2 linked regions of the Catalinimonas alkaloidigena genome follow. The protein of the gene in region 1 interacts with the protein of each later gene in a pairwise test. Links are inferred from orthologs where the notes say so. Each region holds a gene or a part of one and is shown on either strand. Other genes may lie near its edges.

Evidence for each region.
Region 2: the proteins of ung (region 1) and OKW21_RS27265 interact in binary tests that used the Escherichia coli proteins (3 or more experiments, as listed by UniProt). The link is inferred for Catalinimonas alkaloidigena from one-to-one orthologs.

Annotation. Positions count from the first base shown.
Region 1 is NZ_JAQFIL010000001.1:2,340,797-2,349,444, forward strand. The notes cover bases 3,000-5,718. They hold ung (uracil-DNA glycosylase), read left to right. Parts: upstream 3,000-3,887; coding sequence 3,888-4,550; downstream 4,551-5,718. Other genes in these bases: OKW21_RS09630 (O-methyltransferase), read right to left, coding at 3,000-3,418; apaG (Co2+/Mg2+ efflux protein ApaG), read right to left, coding at 3,419-3,805; lepB (signal peptidase I), read right to left, coding at 4,622-5,718. Outside these bases: OKW21_RS09610 (VTT domain-containing protein), read left to right, coding at 1-32; OKW21_RS09615 (DUF4136 domain-containing protein), read left to right, coding at 295-864; OKW21_RS09620 (chromosome segregation protein SMC), read right to left, coding at 1,065-1,988; OKW21_RS09625 (methyltransferase domain-containing protein), read left to right, coding at 2,050-2,643; more of OKW21_RS09630, read right to left, coding at 2,633-2,999; more of lepB, read right to left, coding at 5,719-5,740; dapB (4-hydroxy-tetrahydrodipicolinate reductase), read right to left, coding at 5,819-6,547; OKW21_RS09655 (DUF5683 domain-containing protein), read right to left, coding at 6,550-7,227; OKW21_RS09660 (ParB/RepB/Spo0J family partition protein), read right to left, coding at 7,233-8,147; OKW21_RS09665 (ParA family protein), read right to left, coding at 8,167-8,648. UniProt on the Escherichia coli protein: Excises uracil residues from the DNA which can arise as a result of misincorporation of dUMP residues by DNA polymerase or due to deamination of cytosine.
Region 2 is NZ_JAQFIL010000001.1:6,748,741-6,753,853, forward strand. The notes cover bases 1-2,748. They hold OKW21_RS27265 (nucleoside-diphosphate kinase), read left to right. Parts: upstream 1-1,038; coding sequence 1,039-1,458; downstream 1,459-2,748. Other genes in these bases: OKW21_RS27260 (S66 peptidase family protein), read right to left, coding at 1-889; OKW21_RS27270 (lysylphosphatidylglycerol synthase transmembrane domain-containing protein), read right to left, coding at 1,524-2,594; OKW21_RS27275 (segregation and condensation protein A), read right to left, coding at 2,594-2,748. Outside these bases: more of OKW21_RS27275, read right to left, coding at 2,749-3,349; dxs (1-deoxy-D-xylulose-5-phosphate synthase), read left to right, coding at 3,550-5,113. UniProt on the Escherichia coli protein: Major role in the synthesis of nucleoside triphosphates other than ATP. The ATP gamma phosphate is transferred to the NDP beta phosphate via a ping-pong mechanism, using a phosphorylated active-site intermediate.

The sequences.
Region 1 (8,648 bases):
CATACGTGATCTGGGAAGTAAATATGTTATAGTTAAACTTTCTTGTATTCTGCTAGTTTACTCAGCATCCTTTAAACTTTGTGAGTCTGCTCTGTGAAAAGAATCCTGCTAAGCAACCTGATCAACAAACTTCATGTATAGTTCTGAGAGCAGTATCCATCATGATTGTCAGGAAGGCTACAATTTGATCTTTATATCATTTATATCAATAGATATTTGTGTAATATCAATGTAGTATGATAACAATTAATTACTATATTTAAATAACTGCGAATAATCTATATCTATTAAACTATGAAGGCTACTTTCTCTATTGCGATTCTCTCATTGCTCTTTTTAGCAAGTTGCATGGGTTATAAAGAGTTTCCTGTTGAATCTGACTACAGTTATGAAGGAGATTTTAAAAAGTATAAGACTTTTAATTTTCTCGATACCAGAAGCTCAGGTCCGGATTCCAGCATCCAAAATCATATCATAGAAGAATCTATCAAAGCAAGGATGGAATTACAGGGTTATGATTACTCAGAAGAAGCTCCACGTTTGCTGGTTTCATATAAGATATTTTATGATAGTTTATTCTTTACAGGTTATGAACAGCCCGATTTAGAAATGTTTATTGAATATGAAGAGTCAATAGACAAAGACATGGATCCAGTAAAATATAACCTGCGACAAGGTACACTTTTAGTGCTTATCTATGATCGTGAGCGGAAAAAATCAATATGGCAAGGGTATGCATCTGGTGTTTTCGGTAACCAATACTTTAATGACAAACGTTATCTTCAGGGGGCAGTAAGGTCAATCTTTGATCAGTACAAAGTATTTGCTGAAGGTTTTGTGGTAGAAAAGAAAAAGTTACGGTAACACTTCTACTTCGCTATGGCACAATATTGATTTTCAGAATTTTACCGGATCATATACGTTCCGGTTTTTTTATGTAAGTACCAAAAACTAAAATGACACACAGGAACCATTCCCTTATTCTTTTAAAAATTCAGACGCAAAAAGCCGCTTAAGTAGCGGCTAAACAATTATGAGATTGAAAATAGTTGGTTCATTTAGCCTCAACGTATTTCAAAATTTGTTTTACCTATGATGTAATCGTCTGTATAAATTTCAATAGTGTGTCGACCTTCAGCATAATCACTTCCTTTTTCATAAAGAAATGTTAGTTCTTGTTGGGTATTATCAAAAAGGATCTCTTGCTTTTGCGTGAAGAAAACTTCTTTGCCATCCTTCATGAAAGTGCCTGCCCCCTTAGCTACATCAAAAATCACATTACCGTCTGGGTCAATCACACGTACCATGATATCTTTACCTTCTACTGGAGCCACATCATTTTTCGCCAGATTAAATTTTAGCTGTAACTGTTCAATTTGATTGTTACGATAGCGGTCTCTTTCTTTGGCATTCCCCCGACCATTAATTCCCATGACGCTGATGTTCTCAGCTTTTAGCATTGAAGCTACTTCTACCTTTTCAGAAAGCTGCTCATTATTAGTTTTTACTTCACTGATGGTTTTATTTAACACTCTCTGATCTTCCTTGAGCTCAGTGTTTTCCGCATATAAAGCTTCATTAAGCTCTTTTAATTCGGCGATTTCAGCGTCTTTTTTGATAAGCAGTTCCCGATAACCTTCTACACGATTTCTGATTTGATCATAACGTTTTTGAGCTAACTGCCCCTCGTTCTGTAACTGTTCTTTTTCCTGCTCCAACGTTTCTCTAATTAACCGTAGTTCTTCTACATCCTCACCTAGCTTTTGTAACTCTTCAATCTTTAGGTTAAGCTCGTTACTCATGGATTCCAGCTTGTTGTAGGTTTCTTCCAGTTCCTCTTTACTACTTTGTAGCTCAGTACCCATTTCCTGATTGTTTTGGTAATAAAGGAAAAGCGTAACTACGTTTACCAGAAGCAACAGGCCAATAACAGTGATTAAAATAGTTCTATTTTTGGATCGTTGTTGCTCAGTCTGATTCGTTGACATAAATTGATATAGTTATTTGTTCTTTAATGTGTAAAAATAGTAAAATATTTCTTTCATACTTATGTTAGACAAGCTTGATGAAGATTACTGGTCTCAGCGATACCGAAATGAACAAACAGGCTGGGATATTGGCCAATTATCTCCACCGCTCAAACATTATATTGATCAAATTAGTCAAAAAAGCCTATCAATTTTGATACCCGGTAGTGGTAACGCTTATGAGGCAGCCTATCTGATGGAAAAAGGTTTCTACAATACCCATATTTTGGATATATCAGAATGGCCTTTAAACCAATTTAAAAAGCAAAGCCCTGATTTTCCTGCAAATCAAGTGCTTCATAAAGATTTTTTTGCATTAGAAGGTTCATTTGATTTGATATTTGAACAGACATTTTTCTGCGCTTTAAAACCAGATTTGAGGCCTCAATATGTAGAAAAAATGCTCAATTTGCTAAAAGGTGGCGGTAAACTGGTAGGCTTACTCTTTGACGATCCTCTGTATGATGATCATCCTCCATTTGGCGGAAGCAAAGGAGAGTACCTCGCACTATTCCGACCCCACTTTGATATTCATACATTTGAAAAGAGTTACAATTCAATCAAAGCCCGTCGGGGAAGGGAGCTTTTTATGATATTGCAAAAGCCTAAAAACTGAGCAGATAGTGTTGCTTTTTTTTAAGTGGTGTGAAGAAAAGGAGGCCCGCATCAAATATATCCAGGCTAAGCCTTACCTCAGCTTGCTTATACAGCTCTTTCCAGGCTTTTTGCATCCCTGAAGACCAATAAATGTCATCTAAAACAAAAATGCTCCGTTCATGTGATTTCTCCTTCAACCATTCGTAATAGTTGAGCGTAGGTTGATACCTGTGATTTGCATCCATATAAGCGAAATCAACAGAATCACATTCAGATAAAATCAATGGTAAGGTATCATCTATATTGCCTTCTATAAGATGAATATTCTTAATTTTCCATGTTTTAAATAGCTTGCGAGCTAAATGGGCTGTCTCAGGGCATCCTTCAAAGGTGTAGATTGTTGCGCTGGGATTAGCAGCTGATAAATATAATGTGGTAATTCCCAGACTGGCTCCCAATTCAATAATGATGTTTGGTTTTTGGTCTGATATAAGTCTGTAGAGCAAGCGACAAAATTTAGCATCGCCTAGGCTATAAGATGCAATGCTGCTCACCTGACGCCTATTATTTTGCGATACTCGTGATTGTGCCCCGGGAGATTTTACAGTAATCGTATTTTTATCCTTTAAAAAAATGCTACGGAAGTTTTCAATCTCCTTGAATATCTGCTCATGCTGATCTTGCTTCACCAGTTCTGTATAAAAACGATATACAAAGGGTGCATGCAGAGAATGTTTATCTACTGCATGAAGCCAGTGATATAAATAACCTTTTACTAATGAATAAGGAATCAATCAGTTAGATCGGTAGGGAGCGAGCATGCTGAAGGCAGGAATAGCGGCCTGGAAGTTTTTGCCGTCCACAACTCTTTCCATGAGGTAAGTGCCATGCATTTTTCCAATGCCTGATTTTAAATTACATCCGGAAACATATTGGTGAGTGTCTCCGGGTTCCAGTACGGGCTGCTTTCCAACCACACCTTCTCCTTCAACCTCACGAACAGGGTAACCAGCATCAGCGATATACCAATGCCTTCTCAATAACTTTACTGTATGTTCACTGTTGTTCTCTATGGTAATGTGATAAGTAAAAACATAATGGTTTTGTGCGGGACTTGAATAGTCTGGCTGATATTCAGTAAATACTGTTACTTTAACACCCTCTGTTACTTCTGTTACCATTTGTGCAATTTCTTTCTTTTTTTACGACTAAATATAGCTAATAGTTTAAAATAACCTAAAATCTGATTTAATTCTTTATTTGATGGATGTAAAAATTGCCCCCTCCTGGAAAAAACACCTTAATGATGAATTTACTAAGCCTTACTTTATGAGCTTAGTAGAGTTTGTAAAGGATGAATATGGTAAACATACTGTATATCCTCCCGGAAAAGAAATCTTCCGAGCCTTTGATCTCACTGACTTTGACAATGTAAAGGTAGTCATCCTTGGTCAGGACCCTTATCATGGGCCAAATCAGGCAAACGGTTTGGCTTTTTCCGTGCGTGATGGTTTGAAAATGCCTCCTTCTCTGGTCAACATATTCAAAGAGATCAAGCAAGAGTATGGCAAGGAGTTTCCTCCCTCGGGTAATCTGGAAAGATGGGCAAAGCAAGGGGTACTACTTTTAAATGCTACGCTCACAGTAAGAGCACGTCAGGCAGGGTCACACCAAAAAAAAGGGTGGGAAGAGTTTACAGATTCTGTGATTAAACATATTTCTGAGGAAAAAGAGAATGTGGTATTTATGTTATGGGGAGCTTATGCACAAAAAAAAGGTGAAATCATAGACGAAACTAGGCATCTGGTACTTAAATCACCCCATCCTTCCCCTTTCTCCGCTGACAGGGGTTTTTTTGGGAATGATCACTTTAAAAAGGCAAATGCATTTCTTAAAGAGAAAGGTAAAGAAGAAATAGATTGGTAAGAGTTTAGCTATAAGATTTTGGAATTAGGGATTAGAAATATATTTCTCCAACCCCTAAATCCAAAATTCCTTTATTCTATCAAATTAAACAGCCTGCTCCAACGGATTTTATCTATGAAGCTAGCATTCGGGTCTACTGATAACCAGATAAAGAAGGCTTTACCAACGATATGATCTTCAGGAACAAATCCCCAGAAACGTGAATCTTCTGAATTATGACGGTTGTCACCCATCATAAAATAGTAATTTTGTTTAAAAGTATATTCATTTACTTCTTGCCCATCAATATATAGCTTACCATCACGGTTTTCTACATTTTCATTTCCTTCATAATGTTCAATGACGGTAGCATATTTAGCAATATTACCTTCGTCTAAAGTTACAGTCATACCTTCTGCAGGAACCTCCAGGGGGCCAAAGAAATCGGCATTCCAGGGGAAGAGGCTGGCATCAGGATAAATTCTGGGATTTACCTGATCTTCGTTATAGGCAGCTGAATGTACAGCATTTACAAAGGGTAGCTTGGCAAATTCGTCCGCAATCTCAGGTGTACATAATACAATGTAACCGCCCTGTGTAAGGTTATATTCCCAAACTTCAAAATTGTCAAAAACACGATCGTTGATCACCTCATCAGTGGCAATAAAATACCTGAACTGTGCTCCCTCGGGGGCTTCAACAGTTTGTCCATTCACTACTACCTGGCGATCCTGCACTTCAATGACATCTCCGGGAATTCCTATGCATCGTTTGATATAGTTAGTTTTAAGATCAGTAGGATGCTGAAACTCAACAGGATAATTAAATACTACCACATCATTTCTTTTCACTTCAGTAAAGCCTGGAAGACGAAATTGTGGAAGCTGAATCCAGTCCACATAGGAAGGAATATCAGTACCCCAAATGGTTTGGTGAGTCAAAGGAACCTGTAATGGAGTCTTGGGGGTTCTGGCACCGTAATGCATTTTACTCACAAAAAGAAAGTCTCCCACCAGCAAAGACTTTTCCATGGAAGGGGTGGGAATGGTAAATGCTTCTAAAAACAGCCAACGAATAATAGTGGCTGCCACGACAGCAAAAACGATCGCATCCACCCATTCTCTGGTTTTGGATTTAGGGTGCTGATGTTTCCTGTTGTCTGCAGTATCTTCCGTAGTATTTTTTTCTTTTTTCTTGAGAAATGTCGCCATAAGAGTTGATTCAGAACGAACTATAATATTTCAGACTAACGCTGATTTAAAATTAATAATGCCTCTAAAGTTAAATAATTAAAATTTGATGAAATCATTCATACTTAAAATTCCCTTTTTGTTTTGAAGCCATTCAGCCACTAAAACAGCTCCTAACGCAAAGCCTTCTCTACCATGAGCGGTATGTTTGATTTCAATATCATCAATTTCAGAATGGTAAGTCACCACATGTGTGCCGGGCACATCACCTTCCCTTTTAGAAGTTATAGGTAAATTTTGCTCAGGTAAATTCTCATACTCACCTTTCAAGTACCAATCATTGATTTGGGAGAGTTCTTTGAGCATCCCCTCAGCAAGCGTAATCGCAGTTCCACTGGGAGCATCTTTTTTCTGAGTATGATGCACTTCTACCATAGAGGGTTGATAGTCAGGGTAGGCGTTCATCATCTTGGCCAAAAACTCATTGAGCTTGAAGAAAATATTTACACCAATGCTAAAATTTGAGGCATAGAAAAATGTTCCATTTTGCTCAATGCAATAATCTTCAATAGCGGGCTTCTCTTTGAGCCAGCCGGTAGTGCCTGAAACCACAGGGATATTATTTTTTAAGCAGTAGCGGATGTTTGTTGGTGCAGCTTCAGCTTGGGTAAACTCTATAGCCACATCTATATTTTGCGGTGACAATTGGCTTAGAATATCATCCCGATGATCAACGTCAACTTTTTCAATGATTTGATGGCCCCGGTTGATAGCTATTTTTTCTATAGTCTTCCCCATCTTGCCGTATCCGAGGATAAGAATATTCATATTTATTGTATTTTTAGTTTCAATGAAAACCCAAAGGCTGGCACAAAATTACCTCCCCCACCAGCGTAAGTGAGAAATTGCCCGACAGAAGGCTGCATGTCCATACTCAGTTCTTCGCTTACATCAAACTCAATCAGGTGCGCATCTACGATTGCTTCCATTATTTGTAATGCATAAGCACCCGCCATAAGTATGTAGGTAAAGTCCCGGTCTCTACGGGTTTGTTCTACTCCCGAGGAAATGTTAAAACGTAACCCATTTAGCGGGTTTTCTTCTGGTAAATCATTTTCCTCGGCAATATTGGCTCTTCTGAATAACAGATAACGATCATGATGCCATGTCGCTACCCAACCCAAAGTAATAAAAGTGCCATAGACTATGGGTAATTTCCAGACCGATCCATTGTAAATCTGGCCTAAACCAGGTAGTGCTGCAGCATAAAGTGCCGCTTTGTGTGGAATTTTCTTTTGGTTACGATCACTAAAAACAATCACTGAGTCAGGTGAGAGATCTTTATCTTTCTGATCCGTTCCGATTAAAGCTTGATCGTTTAATTCAATCGTATCTTTTAAAATAACAGTCTTATTAGACTCTTCCTCTACCTGGGCTAAACCGTTAGAAATATTAGCCAAAACCAAAAAAAAAGCAGCAATGCAAAAAGTGCTAATTTTAAGTGCCATAAAGCCTACATTTCTAAAAGGTCCAGAATTCTGTTAAGGTCATCAGCCGAAACGTAGGGGATTTTTATCTCTCCTTTATTCTTACCACTGGAACGTATCTGTACACGTGTACCGAAATGAGAAGATAACTTTGTCTGTAATTGACGTATCTGGTAAGCTGCTTCAGGATTCTCTTCTTCTTTGGAAGGCTTTTCTTTTTTTCTGGGAATGGATAGCTCCCTTACCAAAGCTTCAACTTTTCTTACGGAAAGGTCATCGTTTACCGTTTTTTCAAAAATATGGAGCTGCTGGTCTACATTATCTACATTGATGATGGCACGGGCATGCCCCATAGAAATACGGTTATCACGCAATGCCGCTTGAATATCGGGAGGAAGTTTAAGTAAACGGAGATAGTTATTTACCGTAGAGCGGTTTTTACCTACTCTTTCACCTAACTGTTCCTGACGAAGGTCACATTCAGAAATCAACCTTTGGTAACTCAGTGCGATTTCAATGGAGTTCAGGTTTTCACGCTGAATATTTTCAATCAAAGCCATTTCCAGCATCTGCTGGTCATTGGCAGATCTGATGTAGGCAGGTATTTCGTTCAGCCCAGCGATTTTGGAGGCCTGTACGCGACGCTCTCCTGAAATGATCTGATAGCGATCATTGCCCATCTGGCGTACTGTGATGGGTTGTATGATACCCTGGACTTTTATTGACTCGGCTAACTCTTCCAGTGCGTCCTGATCAAAATCTGTTCTGGGCTGAAAAGGGTTAACATCTATTTTGTCTAATGCGATTTCGTTTATACTACTTACTTCCTTAACTGCCTGTTCTTTACGGCTTGAGTCGGAATCCTCTAATAAGGCTCCAAGTCCACGGCCTAATGCGTTTTTTCTCTTGGGATTTTTACCAGTCATCTTTTTACTATTCATTCCTCTTCACTAAACAATACTAAATGGTGATTCCGTTTTTCTCTAAAATTTCTCTTGCTAAGTTTAAATAGCTGGCTGCACCCTTGCTTTCGGCATCATGTGCGATTGTAGGTATGCCAAAACTCGGGGATTCGCTCAGCTTGATATTTCTTGGTATCAACGTTTTGAAAACCATATGTTGAAAATGGTTGCTTACTTCTTCTACTACCTGGTTGGAAAGCCTCAATCGTACATCGTACATCGTAAGTAAAATGCCCTCAATTTCCAGTCCGGTATTAAGCCTGGTCTGAATGATTTTGATCGTATTAAGAAGTTTCCCCAAACCTTCAAGCGCATAGTATTCACACTGTACGGGAATGATGACTGAATTGGCAGCAGTCAACGCATTGATCGTGATCAAACCCAATGAGGGTGAACAGTCAATGATGATAAAATCGTACTCCTCTTTGATAGGCACAAGCGCTTCGCGCATCCGGGTTTCCCTGCTATCTAAGCCAACCA
Region 2 (5,113 bases), 4.4 Mb from region 1 along the record:
CATTGAAAACACCCAGTACAATGCCGGCAGCAGCTGGTAATTTATTCTTATCCAGCAACAGCTGGGTTAACATGCGGTCTATCCGGTAGGGAGCTTCCCCTACTTCTTCTATAAATACTAGCTTTTCCTGCATATCCAGGTCATACTGCGTGCCGGCCAGCATACTCATTAAGGATAGGTTTCCTCCTATTAGTTCGCCCTCTGCCTGACCGGGTGTAAGAGTAATCATCTGTGTGGGGGATGCCATTTCTACCTCTAACTCACCTTCTTCCACGTCCAAACCTAGCACAGGTTTTATTTCCTGATTGTCGTACACCAGCTGGTTTTGGGGCTCCATAAGCACTTTTTTAAAGTAGCTGGTGGTTATTTCATTATAATCAGAGGTACCCATAGGACCATGATAACACACCAGGCCCGCTTGACCATAGAAGCCATACAAGAGCGCAGTGATATCACTGAAGCCAATGAAAGGCTTGGGATTGTTCCTGATCATATCAAAATCCAGATAAGGAAGTATGCGCCCACTGCCGTAGCCCCCTCTCCCGCACATGATTCCATCAATCTCTTCATCGGCAAACATCTGGTTGATGTCTTCAGCCCTTTGTTTATCCGTACCTCCCAGATAACCTTTTCTTACCAGCATATTAGGCGAATAGCGTACCTTAAACCCTAAATTTTCCAACGCAGTAACTGCATTACGTAATTGCTCTTCGGTCAGGTAGGTAGCAGGGGTCAACAAGCCGATAGTATCACCTGGCTGAAGGCGCTCTGGAATGATTTTTTCTGCCATAGCATGCAAATGTCCATCAGACTTTGTGGGTTTCAGACCTAAAAAAGGCAGAGCGGAAGCTGAAGCAGAGAGGTTAGAAATAAACTTTCTTCTGTGCATGGGATTATACTTTTTGAAGACCGCAAGTTAAGGTTTTTAAGATAAAGCTACTGGCAGCCCAGCTCTTTTACGCAAAATGATGGTCAGTACAAAATAAACTCTTAGCTTTGCGGAAAATTTCATTGACCAATACTAAACGTAAACACGATATGGCAGGAAAAAAAACATTCACCATGATTAAGCCCGATGCGATGGAAGCGGGCCATGCCGGAGCAATCATTAAAATGATACAGGAAGCGGGCTTTCGGATTTCGGCCATGAAAATGACGAAGCTGACTGAAGAAACCGCCGGACAATTCTACGCAGTACACAAAGAACGCCCTTTTTACAAAGACCTTACTACTTATATGTCTTCCGGGCCCATCATCGCCATGATTTTGGAAAAAGACAATGCGGTGGAAGACTTTCGTAAACTGATCGGTGCTACTAATCCCGCTGACGCAGCGGAAGGAACCATCCGTAAATTATTTGCAAAGTCTATTGAAGCCAATGCCGTGCATGGTTCTGATGCGGATGAGACCGCCGCTAATGAAGGTAACTTCTTCTTTGCAGGGACAGAACGCTTCTAGTTTTACTCCGAAGAAATACTGAAAAGAAATTTAAATAAGGAAGGCATATAAATGTCTTCCTTTTTTTATTGCTGTGCTACTTTGGAGGACTTCTTTTTAAAAAATACTCTTCTGATCCATTTAGGAAGAAAAATTGCTCCCAGAATCAGGTAGGGATAGTAAGAAAGCATTCTCCAAAGAATGTTGGTTACAAAAGTATAATCCCCCAAAAACTCGGTAAAAAACTGCGTAAAAAAGAACTCAGCTGTACCACTACTACCCGGTGTAGGTGAGATGAGCATGGTGATCCACATCATCAGATGTCTGCAGAAGATCAGCAGGTGTTCCATGGGAGTAACATTGGTAAAAGCTGCGATCAGGCAGTTGAGCATGAGATAGCGTGCCGACCAAATTAAAAAAGTAGCGATTACGATTTTGGCCCAATAGCTAAACCTCTTACCTCGGAGTAGCTCTGAAGCTATAATGATTTCATCCCCATGCTTACTCGCCGCATGCCTCCAACGACGCAAAAAGCTTATGGAGCTCACTCTGAGCAACAGCCATTTAAAGCCTCTCGGCCTTATAAATATGGCATAGAACATAAAAAATGTATAGACTGTGATGAGCACATAGCTGATCAGAAAAAGAACCTGCAGGCTATTCCCCAGCTTCACTTCCATCTCGCTGGCATCAGGAAAAAGCTCCTGGGCAGTAAAGAGCAAGGCCAGAGGGGCCACCAGCACAAAGAAGAGGTTATCCAGAATAGCTGTCAGCATGACATAGGCTAGGGACTTTCCCAGGCTTATGCCTTCTTTTACCAAAATAAACACGACTACTGAAGTTCCTCCTACAATAGAAGGCGTCACTGCTGAGGCAAATTCCCAAAAAATAATGACATAAATACTGCTGCCCCAGGAAAGTTCGTCATTCGTAAGGGTCTTGATACGGTATACATAACCGGCATCCCGGGCAAAAATAACCAGAAGAGCTAGTACTATAGGAAGCATAGAAGCTTCAAAAATAAGGTTTAGCTTGTCTGCTGTAAGGTCGGGATCGCTGTAAAACATATAAAATACGATACCCAGACCTATAGCCACAGGTATCCATATCTTATTAGGATTAAGCGTTTTAAATATTTTTTTGGAATTAATATCCATTAGTCAACACGTACATCTTCGTCTTCCTTCTTTAATACCCAGAAGTTGTTAAAGCCTTCGCCAATTTGTAGGGTTACTTCATTCAGTTGAAGCAATTCCAGGATCGCAAGAAAATTAAAAATGACGGCTATCTTATTCGGATCGTCACTGATGATATCCTGAAATGATACCCTTTTACGATTCTGAAGATTGCTAAGTATATAACCTTTTTGTCCGGAAATGGTGTATGGATATTGTACTACCTGATGAGGTTTTTCGCGTTGTTTAAGCTCAAACCGCTGAGTAACACGTTCAAACACCTTTAATAGCTTATATAAGGTTACATCCTGAAGCTCAGCCTCTACATTATTAGTTTCTGCAAGTTTCTTAATTTCCTGAACAAGATTTCCGCGTTCATGTTTTAAAGCGCGTTCTTCTTCCATCTCAGCCAGTTCCTTGATAACTGATTTATACCTCTTATATTCAAGCAGATGTTTTACTAATTCCTCACGCGGATCAACTTCTTCTCCTTCTTCATTAAGCACAGGACGGGGTAGTAGCATCTTGGCTTTAATACGCATAAGTGTAGCCGCCACCAGGATAAACTCACTGGCGACCTCAATATTCATAGCCTCTAAATGCCTTATGTAGCTGAGAAAATCATCCGTGATTTTAGATATTGGAATATCATGTATATCCAGCTCATCTCTCTCAATAAAGAAGAGAAGCAAGTCAAAGGGGCCTTCAAAGCGAGGAAGTTTAATCTCAAAACTCACGGGGTCTTTCTTTTATCTTATGAATCAGTAAATTTACTAGCATAAAATCTAAGCAAATTTATGACATTATTATGCAATAAATGTTCTCTTATGAAAAAAGATCGTTCCTTTGCACCTTATTTATGGTAAAAGGGTTTTAAAAAAGTAAAACATTCGTTGATTGTCATAGTTTCAAAAATACATTTAAGAAAAATTTCATCATGCTCATTAAGCCCGGTCCGATTCTAGCCCAGATTAATAGCCCTGCTGACGTTAAAGCCCTCAATCAAAACCAACTAGTCCAACTCTCTCAGGAACTAAGGCAATTCATCATTGACACCGTATCTGTATATGGCGGCCATTTTGGGGCTAGCCTTGGTGTGGTGGAGCTTACTATAGCACTACATCATGTATTTAATACTCCCTACGATCAACTGGTCTGGGATGTAGGGCATCAGGCCTATGGGCATAAAATTCTTACCGGCCGCCGTGACACCTTTCATACCAACCGTATTTATAATGGAATCTCCGGTTTCCCTAAACGTAGCGAAAGTGAATATGACGCTTTTGGTGTAGGGCATTCCTCAACTTCTATCTCAGCCGCATTGGGCATGGCGGTTGCATCCAATTATCAGGGACTAGAAGACAAGCAGCATATTGCAGTAATTGGTGATGGAGCCATGACCGGTGGAATTGCTTTTGAAGCCATGAATCATGCAGGTGTGGCCGATACAAATTTACTTATTGTCCTCAATGACAATTGTATGTCTATAGACCCTAATGTGGGCGCATTGAAGGACTATTTGACAGATATAACGACTTCCCAGACTTACAATAAGGTAAGAGATGATGTGTGGAAGATGCTGGGCAAGATCAGTAAGTTTGGCAAGAGTGCCCAGGAAGTTGCTTCCAAGGTAGAAACCAGTATTAAAGCTTTTCTGCTTAGGCAAAGTAACCTTTTTGAGTCGCTTAACCTTCGTTACTTTGGTCCGGTAGATGGCCATGATGTGGACCATCTGGTACATGTGATGAAAGATCTTAAGAAGATTCCCGGTCCCAAGATATTACACTGTGTAACCGTAAAAGGAAAAGGGTACTCATTAGCAGAAAAAGATCAGACCAAATGGCACGCCCCTGGTAAATTTGATAAGGTAACGGGTGAGATTCGCAAAAAAGTGTATGATGTTCCTCAGCCGCCTAAATATCAGCAGGTGTTCGGAGAAACAATTGTAGAGTTAGCCCAGCAAAACAAAAAAATTATGGGCATTACACCTGCGATGCCTTCCGGCTCATCTCTCAACATTATGATGAAGGTCATGCCTGACCGTGCTTTTGATGTGGGTATAGCTGAACAGCATGCGGTCACTTTTTCTGCCGGATTGGCTACTCAGGGTTTGACTCCCTTTTGTAATATCTACAGCACCTTTATGCAACGGGCGTATGATCAGGTCATTCACGACGTTTGCATACAGAAGTTACCAGTAATCTTTTGTCTTGATAGAGCTGGGGTAGCCGGAGCTGACGGTCCTACGCATCATGGGGCTTATGATCTTGCTTACATGCGCTGCCTACCCTATATGGTGGTATCTGCCCCCATGAATGAGGCGGAACTAAGAAACCTGATGTACACTGCTACTTTGTACAAAGATGGTCCCTTTACCATCCGCTATCCCCGTGGACAAGGAGTGATGCCTCAGTGGCAAACGCCAATGGAACAAATAGAAGTAGGCAAAGGAAGAAAAATACAGGATGGAGAAGAAGTAGCGATCCTTACTATCGGCCATA